Regions from separate parts of the Paenibacillus sp. NPDC057967 genome, predicted to be linked through region 1. Evidence: predicted binding sites of a transcription regulator. Region 1 holds the regulator's gene; the other holds the start of a gene.
What was found. Region 1 encodes Rex, which represses fermentation and respiration genes when NADH is low (regulators of the CRP and FNR family bind a similar motif). Its sites were predicted from a motif close to TTGTGAAATATTTCACAA; they were not measured.

Region 1 (11,894 bases):
GGCAGTCGTACGTAAGGAGGGGCAGTTTTGAAGCTAGAGCTTACGTCCGAGATGAGGGCAGCGATGCCATTGATTGAGCAACTGGAGGCGGAAGGCCATGAGGCTGTATTCGTCGGCGGAGCTGTGCGAGATGCCGTGCTGGGCCTTTCCGTTCATGATATCGATATTGCCACTTCGGCATTGCCGGAGCAGGTTATGGCATTATTTCCGAAATGTATCCCGACGGGATTGCAGCACGGAACGGTTACCGTTGTGCAGGAAGGCGAGACGTATGAGGTGACGACCTACCGGACAGAATCGGAATACGAGCAGTTCCGCAAACCGTCCTCCGTTGCGTATGTGCTGCAGCTGGACGAAGACCTGCTGCGCCGGGATTTCACGATGAACGCGATGGCGATCAGGCAAAGCGGGAGCGTATACGATCCCTATGACGGGTTGAGCGACCTGCACAAGTTCCGGCTCCGATGCGTCGGGAAAGCGGATGAGCGTCTCCAAGAGGATGCCTTGCGCATGCTGAGAGCGATTCGCTTTCTCGGTACGTATGGACTTCGGCCGGTTCCGTCCCTTTGGCGGGCAATGAAGGCATACAAGCCTTTGCTTCGCCATATAGCAATGGAGCGCGTGCAAGCAGAGCTGGATAAGATGTTGTCCGGCGATGTCCCTGAGAGAGCACTGGCTTGGCTTGGCGCCAGCGGGCTGTGGGCAGACTTCAAGGAAGCGGTACCGCCTGATTTGTTAGCGCGTATTCAAGAAATAGCGGAAGATGGCAGGGATGAAATGGCTTCACTAGGCTCGCTTGAGCATTTAGACGAGCGTTGGGCAGCTATTTTATTGTCATTGCAAGCTGACGAGAAGGATGCGCAAGAGCTATTAGCAAGCCTTAGGCTTCCCAATAAGAGAACGAGTCTGATTATGACGGTATTACGGTTGCATTCAGAGCTGGCTGTGCGCGTGAATACGGGCGATGAGCCAGGCATTCGCGCTGCATGGCTGGCCAGTGTTATTCGCTTCGGCGAGGAAGCAGCCATGCATTGGCTGCATGTCGTACGTGCTTTGAAGCCGCAAGCGGGACAAGTATCGGAGGAAAGCGCGAATCGCTTATCCGCGATGCTCGAAGAGATGCCTGTCAAGTCGCTGAAGCAGTTGGCTGTGAGCGGGAATGACTTGCAGCAAGCTTTGTCACGCAAAGCCGGTCCGTGGATGAGCATCATGCTGAAGCGGCTGCTGATTGCGGCAGCTTCTGGAGAGGTCGCGAACGAGAGGGACAAGCTCCTTGCGGCGTCACTATTATGGAATGAAGAGGGTATATAGAATGAGCCATGATCATTTGCTGGATTTGCTGAAGCGTCATCCGGATCAATACGTATCCGGGGCGATGATGAGCCAGGAGCTTAAGGTGAGCCGTACGGCGGTTTGGAAACAGATTCGCAAGCTTGAAGCAGCGGGTTACGAGATTGAAGCATCGACCAAGCTGGGTTACCGGCTGGTCTATTCTCCCGATAAGCTTAGCAGCGATATGCTGACGGGGCCGGGAACTGCGGCGAGATTCGGACAGACCGTCCATTACTATGAACAGGTGAAATCTACTCAGGATTCGGCAAGGGAGCTAGCGGAGTCAGGAGCACCGGAAGGGACGCTTGTGCTCGCGGAGGAGCAGACTGGCGGACGCGGAAGAATGGGCCGCGGCTGGGTATCTCCTCAAGGCAAAGGAATATGGATGAGCATGGTCATGCGTCCCCATGTTCCGATTCATTGCGCCCCGCAGCTCACGCTGCTGACAGCAGTTGCGCTATGCAGAAGCTTGAGGCGTCTGACGCAATTGCCCATTGGCATCAAGTGGCCTAACGATTTGTTGATACATAGGAAAAAAATAAGCGGCATTCTGCTGGAATCTGCAGCGGAGGATGAGCGTCTCAAATATATTATCGCAGGCATCGGGATTAGCGTAAATTTGTCGGAGGGGGATTATCCGGAGGAATTGCTGGTGAAAGCAACATCGCTTCGCATTGAGGCTGGACAGCCATTCAACCGCCGTCAAATTGTCACGGAATTTTTGCAGGAGTGGGAGACGCTTTACGACCTGTTCTTGCAGGAAGGCTTCTCAGCGATTGCGGCACTGTGGGAGTCATTGTCGGTATCCATCGGCCAGAAGGTCCGTCTTGTTACGCCGCAAGGCGAGCTTGAAGGCACCCCGGTAGGGCTGGATGAGAGCGGAGCGATCCGCATAGAGCGTGCCGACGGCTCGCTGGTTACGATCTTCTCGGCAGAGATGGGCGAGCCGCTTAGCCGGTCGTAGGACAGGTGCAAGGCGGTTCATTTACGCCGTTTACGAACGGTATTTTTTTATGGTACACTACATGTATCAGGCGGTATTCCAAGGAAGCTGCACTGGTAAGCCTCGCAGATTGAACCGTGTCAATGATTGGTGTTGCACACTCTGCTCTGAGCCGTAGGGACCGAGACAGAAGGAAGCACAACAAGCAACCGTTTCCTTTTTATGTCCGGAACCTTTTTAGCAATCGGCTAAAAGGTTTTTTTGTGTTTAAAATAGCACATAAGTGCGTGTTCAGATGCTGATGCTATCGCTTGGTTCAGCGGACAATCAGTCTCTCTGTTCGACAACGAAAAGGAGATGAAAGCGATGAGGAAACGACTGACGATCCACAGCCTGCTGAAGATGAAGCAGGAGCGCAATGCGATTTCCGTGCTGACGGCTTATGATTATCCGTCGGCGAAGCTTGCAGAAGAAGCGGGAATTGATGTCATACTGGTAGGGGATTCGCTCGGCAATGTCGTATTGGGCTACGAGACGACGATACCAGTGACAGTTGACGATATCGTGTATCATACAAGATCGGTGGCCAGAGCCGCCGGGAACACTTTCATTGTAGCGGATATGCCGTTCCTGTCCTATGGAGCCAGCCGGGAAGCCACGCTGCTTAACGCTGCGAAGATTATGCAGCAAGGCGGCGCGCAGGCGCTGAAGCTTGAAGGAGGCGCGGAAATCGCCTCTGATGTGGAAGCGCTGGTACAAGCCGGTATTCCTGTTATGGGCCACTTGGGGCTTACGCCTCAGTCCGTGCATCAGCTTGGGGGCTACAAGGTGCAAGGGAAGACCGAGAAGGACGCTCAGAAGCTGATGGAGGATGCGCTCGCCTTGGAGAAGGCAGGAGCATTCAGCATCGTTCTGGAGCTTGTGACAGAGCCGGTAGCGGAAGCGATCAGTAAGGCGCTGACGATTCCGACGATCGGCATAGGCGCAGGCAGAGCTTGCGACGGACAGGTTCTGGTCTATCATGATATATTGCAATATTCTTCCCCCTATTTTGAAAAGAAATTTGTGAAGACATACGCCGACATTGGCTCGACGATCCGGGGAGCGATTGAATCCTTTGTCGATGAAGTGAAGACAAATCAGTTCCCTGCCGAGGAGCATGTGTTCCAGCCGGGATCAGCAGCCCCTGCAGCCTTGTACGGCGGGGGAACAGCCAAAACTGAAGAGCCGCGCAACACAGCGAAAGAGAGCCAGCGAAAGGAAGTACCGCTCGCATGATTGTAGCCCGCACCATTACCGACCTGAAAGAGCACTTATACGCATTATCCGAGGGCGGGAGAAGATCGATCGGCTTTGTTCCGACAATGGGTTATCTGCATGAAGGGCATGCAAGCCTGATGCGGGAAGCGAAGGCGAAGAACGTTATTGCGGTATTGAGCGTCTTTGTTAATCCGACGCAATTTGGACCGAATGAGGATCTTGACCGCTACCCTCGCGACGAAGAACGCGACTTGAAGCTCGCGGACGAATGCGGAATTGATGTTGTTTTTTTACCTACAGTACAACAAATGTATCCGAAGCCTTCCAAGACCAGCATCATCGTCAGCGGATTGACTGACCGGCTCTGCGGCGCTTCGAGACCCAGACATTTTGACGGGGTAGGGCTGATCGTTGGCAAGCTGTTCCATCTGATTAAGCCGGACAGGGTTTATTTCGGGATGAAGGATGCTCAGCAGGTTGCCGTTATCCAGCAAATGGTGGATGATCTGAATTTTGATACGGTTATTGTGCCTTGTCCAACCGTACGTGAGCCTGACGGACTTGCGCTCAGCTCGCGCAACGTCTATCTGTCCGCCGAACACCGGGCGCAGGCCGTTATCCTGTCTCAATCCTTGGAGCAAGCGAGGGGATGGATACAGGAGGAGACCATGACAGCAGGCTCGCTACTGTCGCGTGTGAAGGAGCGAATCGGATCTGCTCCGGATGCGGTCATCGATTATGTGGAGCTGCTTCGGTATCCTTCGCTTGAGCCGCTAGACGAGCAAGAACTAACGCATAAGCTGGAATCGCCGGCATTGCTGGCTATGGCGGTCAAATTCGGAACGACACGCTTGATTGATAACAGCCTGTACCATCCGAGTGGAGGGGTTTAACGATGTTTAGAACGATGATGAAATCCAAGCTGCACCGTGCGACCGTAACGGAAGCGAATTTGAACTACGTGGGCAGCATTACCATTGACGAGGATTTGATGGATGCCGCGGATTTATTTGAGAATGAAAAGGTTCAAATTGTCAACAACAACAATGGCGCGAGGTTCGAGACGTATGTCATAACAGGCGCAAGAGGTTCCGGTGTTATTTGCTTGAACGGCGCTGCGGCGAGACTGGTGCAGCCAGGCGACAAAGTAATTATTATCTCGTATGGCATGATGACGAGCGAAGAAGCCAAGGCACACAAGCCGGTTATTACCATTTTGGACGACCAGAATAAGCCGCTTGAGGTGCTTACTGAGGAATTGCATGCCACGATTATCTAATTGCAGGATTACGCAACCTACCTGACTTATGTAACGGCTGGTACGCCGTATGAAAAGCAGGCTGTAAACAAAAAATGACCGTATCACTCCTTATTCTAAGCGAAGGCGGGATGCGGCATGTTTCAGCATATGTTCACGTCGATGAACGAAATGCTTGACGGTATTACCAAGCAGTACCCACAAGCAAGCGAACAGGAGCGAATGGCGTACCTTAAGCAAATCGCCGAATTGAAAAAAATGAGCGACAGCTTTATCGAGCAATGGCTGGATTTCGAAGAGAAGGTGTCCGACTTCCAGGAAGGCATCGCGGCTGCTCAGCCTGTTATGGTCACTACGTCTGTGATGGATGATGATCCTGTTGAAGCAGAAGGGCAAGCTTCGTCCTATTCGCCAGTGGAAACAACCACTTGCAATATGGCGGATCTTGCCATACCTGAAGAAGCGGAGCTGCTCATTAACAAAGGTCAAGGCTATTATAAATTATTTATGTTTTCTCACGCTGCCGGTTTATTTCAACATGCGATTGCCGTTGCGCCCGAATGCAATTTGGCCAGGCTATTCCTGGGTATGAGCCAGATGCATATGCAAAATTGGCAGGAGGCCCAGCGGCAATTTCAATTATTAATTGTGCTGTCGGACTTTCCGAAGTGGCTGGCTTTAGGCTATAATGCCCTTGGATGCATTCATGCGGTTCACATGAACATCGCCCAGGCGGAGAAGCTGTTCCGCAAGGCATATGAGGTGTATCCGAGCTTCACGGACTCATTAAACAATCTTAAGTCCTGCCAAGAAACGCCGGGACAATTATCGTTATATTTCGGTAGCACGGAGCTGTGCTGTATGTGAGAGGATCGGGGAATCAATGAATTATGCTGTACTGGATTTGGAAACGACCGGACATAGCGCGGAAGATGATATTTTGCAGGTTGGACTTGTTATCGTTTCCGATGAGCTGGACATTGTCAAAACCTATAGCTCGTTTGTTAAGCCGAGAATTCCCATTCCAGCTTTTATTACGGGGTTAACTGGCATTACGGAGGAAATGGTCAAGGATGCTCCAGAGCTGAATGAGGTGCTGCTTGAGCTTATTCCGTTATTGGACGACGCGGTGCTGGTTGCGCATAATGTCGGTTTTGACGCCGGTTTTTTGAATAATGCGCTGGATCGCTGCGGGTATATGCCCTTCACCGGGCGCAGACTGGATACGATCGAGCTGCTTCGCATCTTCTATCCAAGCATTACAACGTATCAGCTCGGCGCGGTCGCCGAGCAGTTCGGCATTGATAATCATCAGCATCATCAAGCCGACAGCGATGCGATGGCAACCGCCCTTATCTTTATGGAGACGGTCGAAAAATTGCGTTCCATGCCGCTGCTTACTGTGCAGCGGCTGTCTGCGTTAATCGATGAAAGCAAGGATCTTCATTGGTTCTTGAAGTGGAATGAAAAGCGGATTGAGCAGGATACCGTATTCGATATGGGCGATTATGATTTCTATCGTCAGTTCGCGCTTAAAGCTAAGGAATGGAGCGAGGAGAAGCCGCCAAGGGAAGACGAGCCCTCGGGCGAAGGTGTATTGGATGGCCTATCGTTCGAGGATTATTTGTCCGAGGTCAAATCGCGGTTCCAGAACAAATTCGAGCGGTATGAAGAGCGGGAGTCTCAAGTTATCATGTTCCGCGAAGTGTATGAAGCGCTTTCGCAAGACAAGCATTTGCTGATTGAAGCAGGAACAGGAACAGGCAAATCGCTTGGATACTTGATTCCAGCGTTGTACTACAGTTTGCAAAGCAAGAGCAAAATCGTAGTCAGTACCCATACAATCAATTTGCAGGAGCAGCTGCGCCAGCGGGATTTGCCGTTGCTTGGCGAGGTTCTTCCGTTTCCGTTCAAAGCTTCCATATTCAAGGGCAGGGGCAATTATTTGTGCTTGCGGAAATTTGAAGGGAAACTGAACGCTCAAGATATGGTCGCACCCATAGAGGACCCCATAACGGCTGCACAAATGGTCGTTTGGCTCGGGGAGACCGAAACCGGCGATCAGGAGGAGTTGAATTTCGGCAGCAGGGGCTCCGATTTCTGGTCAACAGTGGCGAGCGATGCCGACTCCTGCCTGAACAGGGCTTGCCCGTGGTTCAAGCGCTGCTATTATCACCGCGCGAAGCATGAATCGAGCCTGGCTGACGTATGCATTACGAACCATTCCATGCTGTTCACCGATGTGCAAGCCGATCATCGTCTGCTTCCTACCTACAACCATCTTATTATTGATGAGGCTCATCATGTTGAGGAAGTTGCCGGCAAGCATTTGGGCATGAATGTGCATTATTTCACGCTTGTTCAAGCTATCGTACGGCTGTACCGGGACAACCGTTCCGGTTTGCTGCCGACGTTGCGTCTGCGGCTTCAGCAAGAGGGTGACGATCATGTCACTGCCTGGACGGAGACCATTGATACGATTATTCCCGTTTTTCAAGAAATCAAGGAGCATTGGGACAAGCTGTTCGAGATGTTCTATGCCTTTGCCTCCACAGCATCGGACAGCGTGAGCGACAACGGCGCATTGGTAAAGCGGCTTAGCTCCGGCCAGCTTCCGGCTGGCTGGGAGGAGGTGCTGGCTGTCGAGAATAACGTACACGTCGAGCTGACTAGAGTGATCAAGACGGCTGAGAAGATGATGAACGATATTAAGGACAGAGCGGACGATTTGTCTATACAAGCGTCTTTGACGGATTTGAACGGCGCGCTGCGGGATCTTGCAGGGGTGAAGGATGAACTTCGTCTCATCACAAAGCTGGAGGATGCGCAGTATGTCTACTGGCTGGAGGCGAGCACCGCATACCGTCATCGTTCGCTGCAGCTCTACGCTGCGCCGGTTGATGTCAGCAGTCAATTGCAGAAGTACTTCTTCGATGCAAAAGACAGCATCGTCATGACTTCCGCCACCTTGACGGTTCAAAAAAGCTTCCAATACGCTGAAGAGCAGCTTGGCCTTGAGGGCTATGAGAAGCAAGGCAAGCTGAAAACGGTACTGCTCCCTTCTCCGTTCAATTACCGGGAGCAGGCGCTTGTGGTCATACCGCGTGATTTTCCTGTGCTTAAGGGCGCTTCTGTAGATGATACCTATCTCGATAAACTGATTGGCTCGCTCGCCGATACCGCAGTGGAGACCAAAGGCAGGATGCTTGTTTTGTTCACATCCTACAAGATGCTGAAGCAAGTGTATGATCCGCTGAAGCTGAAGCTGGATGAAGCAGGTATTCAACTGCTGGGCCAAGGCATCGACAGCAGCAACCGGACGAAGCTGACCCGGAGATTCCTGCAGCAGCCCGAATCGGTCTTGCTTGGCACCAGCAGCTTCTGGGAAGGGGTAGACATTCCCGGGGAAGGACTTGTGTGCCTGGCCATTGTCCGCCTGCCGTTCCAGCCGCCTAATCATCCGCTGGTGGAGGCCAAGTCCGAGCTGCTTCAGCGGCAGAAGCAGAATCCGTTCATGAAGCTGTCCATTCCGCAGGCGGTAATCCGCTTCAAGCAAGGCTTCGGGCGGTTAGTCCGCACAGCGCATGACAAAGGAATTGTCATCATCTATGATACGAGAGTCATTGACACCTTTTATGGCAAGCACTTCCTGTATTCATTGCCGGGCCCCAAGATCGAGACGATGCATACGAATCAGATGGTACCCCGCATGCAGCAATGGCTGGCTCATTCGGCAACAGGAGATTAAAACAGACGCTTAGCTTTTTACAACCCCCGTTAAGAAGGAGTTGGTTCCCATGAAGTCCGCAAAAATATCGGAGGCGGTCGTTAGACGCCTTCCGATTTATCTGCAAGTGCTCAATGAGCTGCATCTCCGGGAGATCCAAACGGTCTCCTCGCAGGAGCTGGGGGTCAAGCTTGACTTGAACCCGGCTCAAATTCGGAAAGATCTGGCTTATTTTGGCGAATTCGGACGCAAAGGCATCGGGTATGACGTCATGTATCTCATAGAGAAGATCAGACAGATCTTAAAGCTGAATCAAACGATTAAAGTCGCATTGGTCGGAGCCGGCAATCTGGGGCATGCCTTATGCAATTACAACAAGTATTCCAAGGATAATATGCAGATTACAGCCGTATTTGATGTGCATCCCGAAAAGATCGGCTCCAATATTAACAATTTGGTCGTAGAACCGATGAGCGAGCTGGAGCGGGTCGTTGCCGAACAAAAGATACGAATTGGCATTATTACCGTGCCCGCGCATGAAGCGCAGAATGTCGCCAATCAATTTATTGCCGCAGGTGTAGAGGGAATCTTGAACTTTGCTCCTGCTATTCTTCGGGTGCCGGATGATGTGCGTATTCATAATGCCGATTTCACAAGGGAATTGTTAAGTCTGGCTTATTATTTGAATCATGAAGGAGACGTAAGCGATGACACAGCTTTGGATTAAAGATGGCCTATTCGTTACGATGGATGATGCTGCAAAAACAGTAAAGGGACATATGGTTGTGACAGACGGTGTAATTACATACGTTGGCGCAGAACCGCCAGTCGGCCTGTTGCCCGATGCACAGAAGCTTGACGGCAGCAAGCTGGCGTTCATGCCGGGTCTGGTCAATACACACGGCCACGCGGCTATGACGCTGCTGCGGGGCTATTCCGACGATCAGAAGCTGCAGGTATGGCTGGAGCAGAAGATGTGGCCGATGGAAGCCAAATATGTGGATGCCGACACAAGAGCCGGAAGCGCGCTCGCGATTATAGAGATGCTGCGTACGGGCACAACTGCGTTTGTCGATATGTACGATCGTATGGATCAGGTTGCGGCTATGACTGAGCAAGCAGGCATACGCGGCATATTGACACGCGGCGTTATCGGTCTGTGCTCGGAAGAAGAACAGAAGGCCAAGCTGAATGATGCGATTGCCTTCGCCAAGACATGGCACGGCAAGGCAGACGGCAGAATCTCGACGATGCTGTCGCCGCATGCGCCATACACTTGTCCTCCCGCCTATATAGAGAAATTCGTGGAGGCTGCGCATGAGCTGGACTTGCCGCTTCATACGCACATGTCCGAGACGATTGCGGAAGTGGAGCAGAATGTTCGCGATTACGGCGCACGTCCAGTCGAGCATCTGGATCGACTCGGATTTTTCTCGCGTCCGTCGCTCGTAGCGCATGCTGTCCATCTGACCGATGAAGAGATTGCTTTGCTGGCAGAGCACGGCGTATCCGTCTCGCATAATCCTGTCAGCAACCTGAAGCTGGCTTCCGGCGTTGCACGGCTTCCGGAGCTGATGAGAGCCGGTGTGAAGGTGTCGCTCGGTACGGATAGCGTCGCGAGCAACAATAACCTGGATTTGTTTGAAGAAATTCGTTTCTCCGCTTTGCTTCACAAGGGAGTATCCGGCGATCCGACAGCAATCCCGGCCTGGGAGGCTCTTAAGCTTGGCACTACGTACGGAGCGAATGCCATCTGGCAGGGAGATTCGATCGGTCAGCTGAAAGCCGGCTACAAGGCTGATTTTATTGCAATCGATTTGGATCAGCCGCATTTCTACCCGCTTACGGATATCGTATCGCATCTTGTTTATGCCGGATCGGGCCGAGACGTCAAGCATGTATGGGTGGATGGGCGTCAGGTGGTACAGAACGGCGTCTGCACATTAATGGATGAAGAGAAGATCAAATATGAGGCAGCCGCAAGCTTCGAGCGGTTACTGAACGGCTAATGAGAGCGGTCGAAAAGAAAAGGCCGCCATTTATGACGCCAAAGCGCTGGCTGTTCGCTATCATCGCTTGCCTGATTGCGTTAGGGGTTTGGTTCGGCTTTTATTTCCGTGATGTGCAAATGCCGAAGTGGTCGGAGGAAAGCAGCATGCGAGAAGCCGTGTTCGCGACAGGCGAAATGGCGAATATCGAAAAGCTGTACAAGCATGTCTGGGAAGCGACGACATGGGTTGCTTATGGAACGACGGAAACAGAATCAGAGCTATTCGTTTTCCTGAATGAAGAGGGAGCTTTGCAGCATCGTGTGATGGCAGATCAAGTTTTGCCGGAAGACCAATTTCGAACAAAATGGCTAAACGACCATGCCAGCGCTTCCATCATTCGTGTGACACCGGGATTATTCCGGGAGCAGCCCGTATGGGAAGTGTATTATAAGGAGCCGGAAGGCAGCAAGGAACGTTTCAAATATCAATTTTACAGCTTCGATCAGCAAGCGACACTGATTGAAACCTATACATTGCCGACAAAAACGGGACCGTAATGGTCCCGTTTCCTGTTTTTACAGAACGCATTATGTATATAATTGTGATATACTAACGTATAGCAAATGTGATAGATCAATTGCGACAATTTATATATACTCAGTACTGGAGGGATATAGTTATGAGAAAGCCTCGAATGATGCCGATCGCCATAACCGTCGTGATATCCGCTGCAGCACTTTTTGGCGGCTGGATGTTGTACAAGCAGGTCGCGGTAGCTTCACCATTAACGGATGCCGTTGCCAATGTACCGGGTATCGCCAATGCGGATAAACCGGTCATTGAGCAGGATAAAGTAAGCGTATCAGTCGAGCTGTCCGATGAGGCAAGCTTGAAGGATGTCTACACATCCGTAACGGAGCAAGGCAAAGCATTAGCAGGGAAACGCAAGCTGGATATTGTCATTCAGAACGAAGAAGACGCATCGCTTAATGCGATCTGGCAGGAAGCGATGTTCGATATAGCACAGGCGATGGAGACAAAAACCTATTCCGATATTCCAAAAACGATGGAACGTGTCGCATCTGGACATGACGGTGTTGAGACGGTAACGGATATGGACGGAACCAATGTATATGTAACGATCAAAAACGCAGGAGGCGCCAAATATATCGTCTTGCCAAGAACGCCAAACCAAATGGGGGTGTGGCCTAATGCGTAAGTATGGATTGGAGCTGGCGATTGGATTTGTTCCTGTTCTCATCGTATTTTTGCTTTTTATGGGGGTTAACGTATTGCCGTTTTTGTTTTTGGCGGCGGTCGGAGGAGCCCTGTTTTTTATGGCAAAAGGCCGTGGCAAGCTCACGGCGCTTTCGAATGGCAAGT
Region 2 (11,894 bases), on a different contig from region 1:
ACTGTAAAGGTAATGCTGTGCTTGTTGTTGTCATGTTCAAAAACAATTTAATTAAGGGGAGAATTGAAGCATGAAAAAGACATTCAGCTTTATGCTCATGCTAGTAGTCGCTCTGTCGCTTGTATTGTCTGCTTGCGGACAAGCCAAAAACGGCGGAACAAATGAGGGTGGAAACAAAGTCGAGTCTGACGGAAGCGGCAAAGACTTCAAGATTGGCATGGTAACAGACGTAGGCGGAGTTAACGATAAATCGTTCAACCAAAGCGCATGGGAAGCTCTTCAGAAGCTGAAAGCCTCCACTGGCGCTGATACGAAGTTCCTGGAGTCCAAAGGTGAAGCAGACATGGAGCCGAACCTGAATAACTTCGTTCGTGAAGGCTACAGCCTGACTTGGGGCATCGGTATGCTGTTCGAAGACGCTCTGAAAAAAGTAGCGACTGAGAATCCGGATGCTAAGCTTGCTGTAATTGACGCTGTTGTAGAAGCTCCGAACGTAACATCCGTTACTTTCGCAGAACAAGAAGGCTCCTACCTGGTAGGCGTTGTAGCTGGCCTCATGACAAAGTCGAACAACATCGGCTTCGTAGGCGGCATGGAAATTCCGGTTATTACTCGCTTTGCGAAAGGCTTTGAAGCTGGTATTAAAGCTGTGAATCCTGAAGCAAAGGTAACGATTACGTATTCTGGTGCTTTCGATAAGCCTGACCTTGGCAAGAGCATTGCAGCTACCATGTACAACGGCGGCGCGGACATCATCTTCCACGCTTCTGGCGGTACAGGCAATGGCGTATTTAACGAAGCTATTGAGCGCAAGAAAAGCGGCAAAGAAGTATGGGTTATCGGCGTAGACAAAGACCAATCGCTGGAGTTCGGCGACGAAGTCACGCTGACATCCATGATGAAGGGCGTTGAAGCGGCGGTAACGAAAGTATCCAAAGACCTGATCGACGGCAAATGGCAAGGTGGATCGCATCAAGTACTTGGCCTGAAAGACGACGCAGTAGGTCTTCCTGAGACTTCCACGAAGAATGTTCCAGAAGACGTTTTGAAAAAAGTGGAAGAGTACAAAGCAAAAATCGTCAGTGGAGAAATTACGGTTCCGGGTGAATAAGATCGATAGATCGGACTCACGATAAAGCTTGGCATGGGTCACAGAGGCAAGACCGGCATGAGCCGGTCTTGTCCTGTTTCTCTGATCAGAAAGAGCGAATAACTATATGTGATCCCGGGAGATGATGAACGCATGGATCAGAGCGGGGCAGTCGTACAACTGAAGGGCATTACCAAGAGGTTTCCTGGCTTGGTTGCGAATGATTCCATTAACTTCGAGCTGAAGAAAGGCGAGATTCACGCTTTGCTTGGCGAGAACGGTGCAGGCAAGTCTACGCTTATGAATATCTTGTTCGGCTTATATCAGCCGGATGAGGGAGAAATCTGGATTAACGGAGAGCAGACGGTTATCGACGGCGCCTCCAAAGCGATTGAGCTGGGCATCGGCATGGTGCATCAGCATTTCAAACTTGTGCAGCCCTTCACGGTAGCGGAGAACATCGTTCTTGGCAATGAACCGAAGAAGGGGCTTACGATTGATTACAAGCTCGCGAACGAGAAGGTTAAGTCGATCTCCGAGCGCTATGGTCTGAAAGTAGATCCGCAGATGCGGATTCAAGATATTACGGTTGGCATGCAGCAGCGGGTTGAAATTTTGAAAACGTTATATCGGGGCGCGGAGATTCTCATCTTCGACGAGCCGACAGCTGTTCTAACCGTTCAAGAAATCGAGGAACTGATCGAAATTATCCGTAATCTCGCTGCAGAAGGTAAGTCCATCATCATTATTACGCATAAGCTGAAGGAAGTTATGGCGCTGGCTAATTCGGTCACTGTTATCCGAAGAGGCAAGGTCATCCGGTCGCTCAGCACAAGCGAGACGAGCGAGCGCCAGCTGGCCGAGCTGATGGTAGGACGCGACGTCAACTTCCAGGTCGAGAAGTCGAAGAACAAGACTGGCGAAGTGGTGCTCTCGGTTGAAGGGCTGCGCATGAAGGGTGATCAGGGCAAGATGGTGCTGGACGGCACCAGCTTCCAGGTACGCTCCGGTGAAATCTTCGGCATTGCAGGCGTAGACGGCAATGGACAAAGCGAGCTGATCTATGCGATTACGGGCATGCGCAAGGTGCAGGATGGTCATGTGAAGCTGAATGGCACAGACGTGACGAACGATACGCCTCGCAAAATCTCCAATGCCGGTGTCGGCCATATTCCGGAGGACCGTCATAAGCACGGACTTGTGCTTGATTTCAAGCTGAGCGAGAATATGATACTCAACACATACTTTAAGCCGGAATACGGCAAGTCGGGCTTGATTGACGAGAAGGCAATGGACAATCTGACTACCCGGCTGGTAGAGGAGTTCGACGTGCGCACCTCCGGCATCTATACGCATGCGCGCGCGCTGTCCGGCGGCAATCAGCAGAAGGCGATTATTGCCCGCGAGCTGAACAAGGACCCGGATTTAATCATCGCGGTTCAACCGACGCGTGGTCTGGATATCGGCGCGATTGAGTTCGTTCATAAGCGGCTCATGGAAGCCCGCAACGAAGGCAAGGCTGTCCTGCTTGTATCCTTCGAGCTGGACGAGCTGTATGCGTTGTCCGACCGGATTGAGGTTATGTATGAAGGCAAGCTGGTTGGTGCGGTGGATGCCGATCATAGGGACGATGAGCGTCTCGGCTTATTGATGGCCGGCAATTCCGATCATGATGGGGAAAGGAGCTAGCGGCAATGGACGTAATCAAGAAGATTTTTAATGAAAAAAGATCGCTGCTTGTGCCGGTTGTCTCTATCGTGCTCGGCTTGCTGATCGGGGCCATTGCCATGCTGGCAGGCGGCTATAATCCGATTCTGGCGTATAGCTCGCTTTTCAATCGGGTGATTGGCAGCCCGTATCATATGGGTGAGACCATTCGTGCGATTACGCCCTTGATCTTTACGGGGCTGGCGGTAGCCTTTGCTTTCCGTACGGGTCTGTTCAACATCGGGGTAGAAGGACAATTCGTTATGGGAATGACAGGTGCGACGCTGGTTGGCGTCCTGCTTGATTTGCCATGGTATATTCATGGACCGCTTGCCGTTATTACGGGCGCCGTATTCGGCGGGCTCTGGGCAGGCATCGTCGGCTACTTGAAAGCGAAGCGTGGCGTGAACGAGGTTATTTCCTCCATCATGCTGAACTGGACGGCTCTATATCTGGCCAACTTCATCGTAACCAGGTTCCTTACCGACCCTGGCCAGCAGAAGTCTAGAGCGATTCATGAATCCGCTCTGATGAATATTGAATGGCTGGTTCAACTGATGGACAAAGCTCGGATTCATTGGGGCACGTTCGTGGCGCTGGCATGTGTCATTATTTTCTACATCATCTTGTGGCGTACGAAGCAAGGCTACGAGCTGCGCGCAGTCGGACATAATCCGGATGCTGCGCTCTATGCTGGCATGAACGTCAATCGTACGATTGTGAAGTCGATGATGATCAGCGGCGTGTTCGCAGGTCTTGGCGGCGTGTTCGAGGTGCTTGGCGTATTCGGTAATCAGACCATTATGGCGGCATCGCCTGGTTATGGCTTTGACGGTATCGCCGTTGCATTACTTGGCGGCAACACGCCGGTTGGCGTTCTGCTCGCGGCTATCCTGTTCGGCGGTCTCAGCTATGGCTCTGCCGGCATGAGCTTCGGTGCAGGCGTGCCTCAAGAGATTGTCCGGATCGTTATCGGATCGGTTATCTTCTTCGTGGCGGCGCATGGCATCGTGAAGTTTATTCTTAAACCGTTCATGAGCAAGCGCGCGAAGCGGAAGGAGGCGGCGTAGGATGCAGTTTATTGAAGTGTCTGGCCAGCTTATTAACATTACGCTTGTATTCTCCACCGCACTGATCTTCGCCGCTCTCGGAGGTATGTTCTCGGAACGCTCCGGCGTAGTCAATATCGGTCTGGAAGGCCTGATGGTATCCGGCGCTTTCGCGGCTGCGGTCGCGACGGACTATGCCACGCAAGCAGGACTTGGCGGCATCTCGCCATGGATTGGATTAATTGCGGCGATAGTCTTCGGCGTTGTGTTCTCCCTTCTGCATGCCGTAGCGACGATTACATTCAAGTCGGACCAGACCGTAGTCGGCGTGGTGATTAACATTCTGGCGCTAGGAACGGCTATTTATTTCACCCGGAGCCTCTATGACGGCTCGGCTCAGACGAGCCAGCTGACAGAAGTGTTTCATAAGGTGGCGATTCCGTTCCTGTCCGATATTCCGATTATCGGGGAAGGCATCTTCCGTTCCTATCCGACGACGTACATCGTTATTGTGCTTGTGATCATCAGCTATTTCGTGCTGTTCAAGACGCCTTTCGGATTGCGTCTTCGCGCGGTTGGCGAGCATCCAAGCTCGGCTGACACGGTTGGCATCAGCGTAACGAAGTATCGTTATATCGGCGTTATGCTGAGCGGCGCGCTTGCCGGTCTTGGCGGAGCGACGATTACGCTGACAACAACAAGCAGCTTCGCGCATAATACGATCTCGGGCCAAGGCTTTATCGCGCTTGCCGCCCTGATCTTCGGCAAGTGGAATCCGCTTGGCCTTGCAGGCGCAGCCGTATTCTTCGGCTTTGCGCAGGCGCTGCGGAATTTCGCGCAGCTGTTCGATTTCTCGAAGCAAATCCCGACGGAAGTGTTCTATATGCTTCCGTACGTCCTTACGCTGATTGTCCTTGCGGCGGCAGTCGGCCGTTCCAGCGCTCCTGCGGCGCTTGGACAGCCATACGACCCGGCGAGAAGGTAGCGTGAATCAAGAGCGGCCTGCCTTGGCCGCTCTTATGCAAAAGATCGTACTCCATTGCATCCAGCGAAGGAGTGCGATTTTTTTGATCGAGGCCAGGGTGATGATGCCGCAGCTGAATGGATAATACGCAGCTTGGTTTGAAAAGCTTTGTACAAGGGCGGCATTACGCCGATCATTCTGAATGCTGGAGGAGAAAAACACATGCAAAAAATCAATACGTTTCTAATGTTTGAAGGTCAAGCGGAGGAAGCCATGAACTTCTATCTGTCGCTATTCGAGGATTCCGAGGTCATCAGCATCTCCAAGTACGGCCCGGAGGGACCAGGCGAGGAGGGCACGGTCATCCATGCGACGTTCAAGCTGGCTGGCACCACTTATATGTGCATCGATAGTCATGTCAAACACCAATTCAGCTTTACGCCTTCGATCTCTTTATATGTAAATTGTTCCTCCGAGGCCGAGATCGAGACGTTATGTGCGAAGTTGTCAGAAGGCGGAAAAGCCTTGATGCCTCTTGGCGAATACGGCTTCAGCCGGAAGTTTGCTTGGCTAGCCGACCGCTTCGGGGTCACATGGCAGTTGAACCTGGCATAAGGTCAGACGCTGCTCGGCATGTGGCGGTCATGTATAGCGATGAATGGGGGCTCGTCCGGCAAGGACGGGCTTCTTTTCTATAAAATGAGGAAACATCCATTGACAGAGCCATCTGCCAAGTGTAAATTAAATCTTAATCAAATGAATTTATCCCTTTTGGTTTAAACTATAGGCAAGCGAATCCCTAAGTTTGTGCATCATTTCACAAAGTCGCTATGCCGCATAACGGAATGGGACCATCGTTCATCAAATGGAAGGCCCATCCCTCATAAGAGGAGAGGATCTATCGTGGAAGCATTGGCACTGGAGCGCAAAGCGGAGCAGAATCGCGAGCTGCGCGAGAGGCTGTTGCAATTAAAGAAAGAGCGTAATGCCATTATTCTTGCTCATTATTATCAGCGGGATGAAATACAGGAAGTAGCGGATTTCCGGGGGGATTCCTTCTTGCTAGCACAGAAGGCCGCTCAGACGGATGCCGAGGTTATCGTGTTTTGCGGCGTTCACTTCATGGGTGAGAGCGCCAAGATTCTGGCTCCGAACAAGACGGTCATTATTCCGGACGAACGCGCCGGCTGCCCGATGGCAGACATGGTGAACGTGGATGGCCTGCGCAAGCTGAAGGCTCAGCATCCGAACGCCAAGGTGGTTACGTATATCAACTCTTCGGCAGAGATCAAAGCGGAGACGGATATTTGCTGTACATCCGCGAACGCCGTGAAGGTCGTCAATTCGGTTGAGGGCCATGAAGTGATCTGGGTACCGGACAAAAACCTGGGCCACTACGTTCAGCAGCATACTGACAAAAAGATGATCATCTGGGAAGGCTACTGCAACACGCATGACATGCTGACGGTGAAAGACGTAGAGGAGATGAAAGCCAAGTATCCGAACGCGCAATTCGTCGTCCATCCGGAATGCCGTCCGGAAGTTGTGGAGCTTGGTGATTTTGTCGGAAGCACAACTGCTATTCTCAAATACTGCAAGGAATCCGATGTTCAGGAATTCATCGTAGGAACAGAGGATGGCACCGGTTATCAGCTGAGACTCGATAGCCCGAACAAGACGTTCCACTTCGCATCGAAATATTTGGTATGTCCGAACATGAAGGTGAACAATTTGAAGAAGCTCGTCAAAGCGCTTGAGACGATGCAGCCGCAAATCTACGTTCCGCCGGCTGTTGCGGACAGTGCCCGTTTGTCGCTGGAGCGCATGCTGCAAGTGAAGTAGCATGCGCTGCTTCACTTATAAGCGATAATTGCAGGCTACAGATCAAGATGACCCCGAGGTGAAGGAGCTAGCGTGATGATTCCTAGATATTTGGTCGACGTGGAGCTGGACAAGCTGCCCGTCTTAGATAAAGATGTCATCGTTATTGGGGCCGGCATTGCCGGTCTTTTTACCGCTATACGGGCAAGCAGACAGCATTCGGTGCTGATGATTACGAAGAAGTCGCTGCTCGACAGCAATACACGATACGCGCAAGGCGGGATTGCCGCCGTTATCTCTGATGAGGATTCACCCGCTTACCATAGACAGGATACGCTTATTGCGGGCGCAGGGCTGTGCTCGGACGAAGCGGTTGATGTATTGGTGCATGAAGGACCGAAAGGCGTGCAAAGCCTCATTAAGATGGGAACGCAATTCGACCTGGAGAATGGAGAATTCGCCTTGACCAAGGAAGGCGCCCATAGCCAGCGGCGCATCTTGCATGCGAATGGCGATGCGACGGGCTATGAGATTGTACGTGCGCTGTCCGAGAATGCAGTCGCCAATGAGAAGATCGAAGTATGGGATGACCATTTCGTCATTGATCTGGTTACGCAGGACGGGGAATGCTGCGGGGCAATCGTTCAGAAGCCCAATGGCGAGCGGTTGTTCGTTCGCGGCAAAGCGACGATTCTCTGCTCCGGCGGTGCAGGTCAGCTCTATCGCTACACGACCAATCCGGAAGTCGCAACGGGAGACGGTGTCGCGATGGCCTATCGAGCGGGCGCCTACATAAGAGACGCGGAATTCGTTCAGTTCCACCCGACGGCGCTATGTTATCCTGGAGCGCCGCGTTTCCTGATCTCGGAAGCGGTGCGTGGGGAAGGCGCAGTATTGCGCAATATTAAGGGCGAGCGCTTCATGGAGCGCTACCATGAACAGCTGGAGTTGGCACCGCGTGATGTCGTTGCGCGCGCAATCGTCAGCGAGATGGAAGCGACCAAGTCGACCTTTGTCTATCTTGATGTGACTCACGAGCCTGCAGAGATGGTCAAGCACCGCTTCCCGACTATCTACGAATATTGCTTGAAATACGGGCTGGACCTTACCTCCGACTGGATTCCGGTCGCGCCTGCCATGCACTATATGATGGGCGGCGTGAAGACCGATCTGAATGGCGAGACGAATATCAAGCGGCTATTCGCCTGCGGTGAAGTGTCATCGACCGGGGTGCATGGCGCGAATCGGCTTGCGAGCAATTCATTGTCCGAAGCCATCGTATTTGGCCGCCGCATTGTGAAGCGGATCGAGCATTCACCGCCGCTTGAGATGGAGCCGAAGTTCTATAATGAGGTGGAGCGCAATAGCGCTTCTATGCAGGCTGTTGTCGAGAGGCGGCTTAAGCTGCAAAAGATTATGGTGCGGTATGTCGGCTTGAAGCGGAATGAGACAGGCCTTAGAAAAGGCTTGGAGGAGCTGAAACGGCAGCTGCCGATCTTCCAATCCATTCTGACCGATCGCGAGGAGTTCGAATTCGCGAATATGCTCACTTGCGCGCTGCTGATGACGGAGTCAGCGATTACACGGGAAGAGAGCCGGGGGGCGCATTACCGGGAGGACTTCCCGGCGCGCGATGATCTGGTATGGAGAAAACATACGGTGCTGCACCGTACAAAAGGCATGACTGAGGAGCGAATTGAAGATGTTTGAGTGGACGACAGGCGGATATGACGCGCAGATGAGAGACCAGATCAGAAGCTGGCTTGCTGAGGATATCGGCAGCGGGGACATCACGACGGAGACGACGATCGCGGCAGGCTCCCGTTCGACAGCTGTCATTCATGTGAAGGAGGACGGCGTGATTGCGGGAATTCCGCTGGCGAAGCTGGTGTTCGAGGTTGTTGACCCTAAGCTTTCCTTCCAAGCACGAGTGGAGGATGGCGATCACGTCACCAAAGGGACGGTTCTGATTGAAGTGGAAGGCAGTACGCACAGCATTCTGACAGGCGAGCGGCTTGCGCTTAACTTGATGCAGCGGCTCTCCGGTATTGCTACGAAAACTAAGTCTTATGTTGATGCGCTTCAAGGACTGCCTGTCCGCCTGGTTGATACGCGCAAGACGACGCCGGGCCACCGCATGCTGGAGAAGTATGCCGTACGTGTCGGCGGAGGCTCCAATCATCGATTCGGCTTGTATGATGCCGTCATGATCAAGGATAATCATATTAAGGGTGCCGGAGGCATTACTGCCGCGGTCACCTCGGCACGACGCCAAATTCCCCATACGATGAAGATCGAAGTGGAGACGGAGTCCCTGGTACAGGTAGAGGAAGCAATCGCTTGCGGCACGGACATCATCATGCTTGATAATATGACGCATGAGTTAATGCGGGAGTGCGTCGCTCTGATCAAAGGGAAATCGCCGCATATTATTGTAGAGGCATCTGGCGGCGTGAAGCTTGACACAATCCATGGCATCGCTGCTTGCGGCGTAGATGTCATCTCCGTCGGAGGACTGACTTATTCGTTCCAGGCACTGGACATTAGCTTGGACCTGAACGAAAAGAAGGAGGTCGGACGGGGTTGATTCTGGTTATCGATGTAGGCAATACGAATATTGTGCTTGGCATCTACCGTGGCCAGGAGCTGTTGTACCACTGGCGGCTGAGCACGAACCGTTCGGCGACTGTGGATGAGTACGGCATGAACATTCATAATTTATTCCTGTACGCCGGAATCAAGATCGAGCAGGTCGACGGTGTGATTATTTCCTCCGTTGTTCCGCCGCTTATGCGGACGCTGGAGCAGCTATGCTTAAAGTATGTGCGCAAGACGCCGCTTATCGTCGGTCCAGGCGTGAAGACAGGGCTGAACATTCGTTATGAGAATCCGCGAGAGGTCGGAGCGGATCGAATCGTCAATTCAGTAGCGGGTATTGAGAAATACGGCTATCCGCTTATTGTGGTAGACTTCGGTACGGCGACAACCTTCGATTATATTGATACAACGGGCAGTTATCTGGGCGGAGCGATCGTGCCCGGCATCGGCATCTCTACGGAAGCGCTCTATCAGCGTGCAGCGAAGCTGCCGCGCATTGAGCTGCAGAAGCCGAAGAGCGTAATCGGGCGTAATCCGATTACTTCGATGCAAGCAGGTATTATATACGGCTATGCTGGACAGGTTGATGGTATTGTGAACCGGATTCGTGCCGAGTTCAGCGTGAATCCTCGTGTTGTAGCTACAGGCGGGCTTGCAGAGCTAATTGCCGCTGAATCGGATACCATTGAAGAAGTAGACCCGCTGCTGACGCTGGAAGGCTTGAGAATTATTTATGAACGCAACCAGGAGGGCTAATAGATGGAAGAGCAGCTGAAGGACATATTGGTGCGGGGCACGGCTTGGGGCGGGAAGATTCGCGTATTCGCGACCCGTACAACCCATATCGTGGAGGAGCTGCGGCGCCGTCACGATTCGTTTCCTACTGCGTCGGCGGCACTGGGCCGTACACTGTCGGTAGGCGCGATGATGGGCGCGATGCTGAAGGGCAAGGAAAGACTGACGATTCAAGTGAAGGGCGACGGTCCGATCGGTCAGGTTGTTGTGGATGCAAACGCTGACGGAGAGATTCGCGGTTATGTTGATCATCCGCAAGCTCATCATGGCAGCAATGAGAAAGGCAAGCTCGATGTGGCCGGAGCGGTAGGTACTTCCGGATATATCCACGTGACGAAGGACCTCGGTCTCAAGGAGCCGTACCGGGGCAGCGTTCCGCTGATCTCGGGAGAGCTTGCAGAGGATTTCACGTATTACTTCGCTGTATCGGAGCAGACACCATCGGCAGTAGGTGTTGGCGTATTGGTAGAGAACGACAACTCCGTGCTGCATGCAGGCGGATATATCGTTCAACTGATGCCGGGTCTGACAGATGCCGAGATTACGCGCCTGGAGCAAGCTGTGGCGAAAATGCCGCCGGTTACGACTCTGCTGGCGCAAGGCCAGACGCCGGAGGATCTGCTGAAGTGGCTCGTAGGCGAAGAGGACTTGGTCATTCATGATACGATGCCGCTAGTGTTCAAATGCCAGTGCTCCGAGGATAGAGTGGAGCAGACGCTAATCAGTCTCGGCGAATCCGAGCTGCGCATGATTATTGAGGATGATGCAAAGGCGGAAGTGGTATGCCACTTCTGCAATGAGAAGTATTCGTTCGGCAAGGAGCGGCTGGAGCAATTGCTGGTACAAGCAAAGCCGAAGCCGGTTCAATAATAGAAAGGCAGTCCAGGCCATGAAGAGAAATGAGGTTCTGAAGGCTGTGGTCATCCTTCAAGCCGTCTGTATGATTGCTCTGACGGGCATGGTGATGGTTAAGGTATGGCCCCTGCCTGGGTTAAGAGGAAACGAGCAGGGTGAGCAGACTTCTCCGCCGGCTCCGACCGGTACGGAGGGGAGCGGGCAGAAGCCTGTTGCATCGGTGGGAGGTCAGCCCATTACCGGTGCCGAGCTCACGAGCGAGCTGTACAAGCAATATGGAGACGAAGTGCTTCGCGTCATGATGCTGAGGCGTGCACTTGAATTGGAGTCGAAGGCTACGGGCCTTCGCATCTCGCAGGAGGAGCTGGACCGGGAGATCGCCGCCGCCGCTGAGGGCTACGGGGACGAAGAGTCCTTCTACTCCATGATGAAAGAGCAGCTTGGTTTGTCCAAGGAGCAGATTCAAGAGGAGTACCGTTACCGACTGCTGCTGGAACATATTACGATTAAGGATATAACGGTCGCCGACCATGAGGTGGATCGCTATATGCAGGATCACCCGGAGCAGTTCGAGCCGCAGCTGCAATTTCATTTGCGCTGGATTGTGACGAACACCAGGGAGCAGGCGGAGAGCGTGCTGGCGAAGCTGATGGACGGGGAATCGTTCGCTGCCATGGCGAGGCTTTACTCCAATGATCAATTTACAGCCGAAGACGGTGGCGATCTGGGTATGATCGACGCGGATGATCCGTTTTATGATGATGAGGTTTTAGTTGCTGCAGCTGGAATGGCAGTAGCGGAGATAGCCGGTCCAATCGAATTGACGGAGCAAGGCTACGCGATTATCGAGCTGGCGGGCCGGAAGTCGACGTCCAATCTGGCCAGCGACCGGCTGTTCGAGCAGGCGCGAAGGCAGCTTGCACTGGAGCGGGCCAAGCCGCTGAATGTCGTAGAGGACGAGCTCTTGAAGCGATATGATGCGATGGTGATGAAGTGAACACGACCGTGCTGGGAG

Region 2: a site for Rex is predicted at 5,616-5,633, ahead of nadA (quinolinate synthase NadA). Genes of this name have one in related genera too.

Annotation. Positions count from the first base shown of each region.
Region 1 covers NZ_JBHVQB010000004.1:344,759-356,652, reverse strand. Annotated here, with positions in the region: gene ACFVSO_RS12040 (CCA tRNA nucleotidyltransferase) at 28-1,311, shown strand; gene ACFVSO_RS12035 (biotin--[acetyl-CoA-carboxylase] ligase) at 1,313-2,296, shown strand; gene panB (3-methyl-2-oxobutanoate hydroxymethyltransferase) at 2,642-3,553, shown strand; gene panC (pantoate--beta-alanine ligase) at 3,550-4,428, shown strand; gene panD (aspartate 1-decarboxylase) at 4,431-4,814, shown strand; gene ACFVSO_RS12015 (tetratricopeptide repeat protein) at 4,932-5,660, shown strand; gene dinG (ATP-dependent DNA helicase DinG) at 5,677-8,541, shown strand; gene ACFVSO_RS12005 (redox-sensing transcriptional repressor Rex) at 8,591-9,247, shown strand; gene ACFVSO_RS12000 (amidohydrolase) at 9,228-10,529, shown strand; gene ACFVSO_RS11995 (hypothetical protein) at 10,562-11,068, shown strand; gene ACFVSO_RS11990 (hypothetical protein) at 11,191-11,730, shown strand; gene ACFVSO_RS11985 (AAA family ATPase) at 11,723-11,894, shown strand, end outside.
Region 2 covers NZ_JBHVQB010000014.1:33,011-44,904, reverse strand. Annotated here, with positions in the region: gene ACFVSO_RS27480 (BMP family lipoprotein) at 71-1,111, shown strand; gene ACFVSO_RS27475 (ABC transporter ATP-binding protein) at 1,244-2,779, shown strand; gene ACFVSO_RS27470 (ABC transporter permease) at 2,785-3,867, shown strand; gene ACFVSO_RS27465 (ABC transporter permease) at 3,869-4,831, shown strand; gene ACFVSO_RS27460 (VOC family protein) at 5,033-5,425, shown strand; gene nadA (quinolinate synthase NadA) at 5,714-6,652, shown strand; gene nadB (L-aspartate oxidase) at 6,728-8,341, shown strand; gene nadC (carboxylating nicotinate-nucleotide diphosphorylase) at 8,334-9,218, shown strand; gene ACFVSO_RS27440 (type III pantothenate kinase) at 9,215-9,985, shown strand; gene hslO (Hsp33 family molecular chaperone HslO) at 9,989-10,894, shown strand; gene ACFVSO_RS27430 (peptidylprolyl isomerase) at 10,914-11,876, shown strand.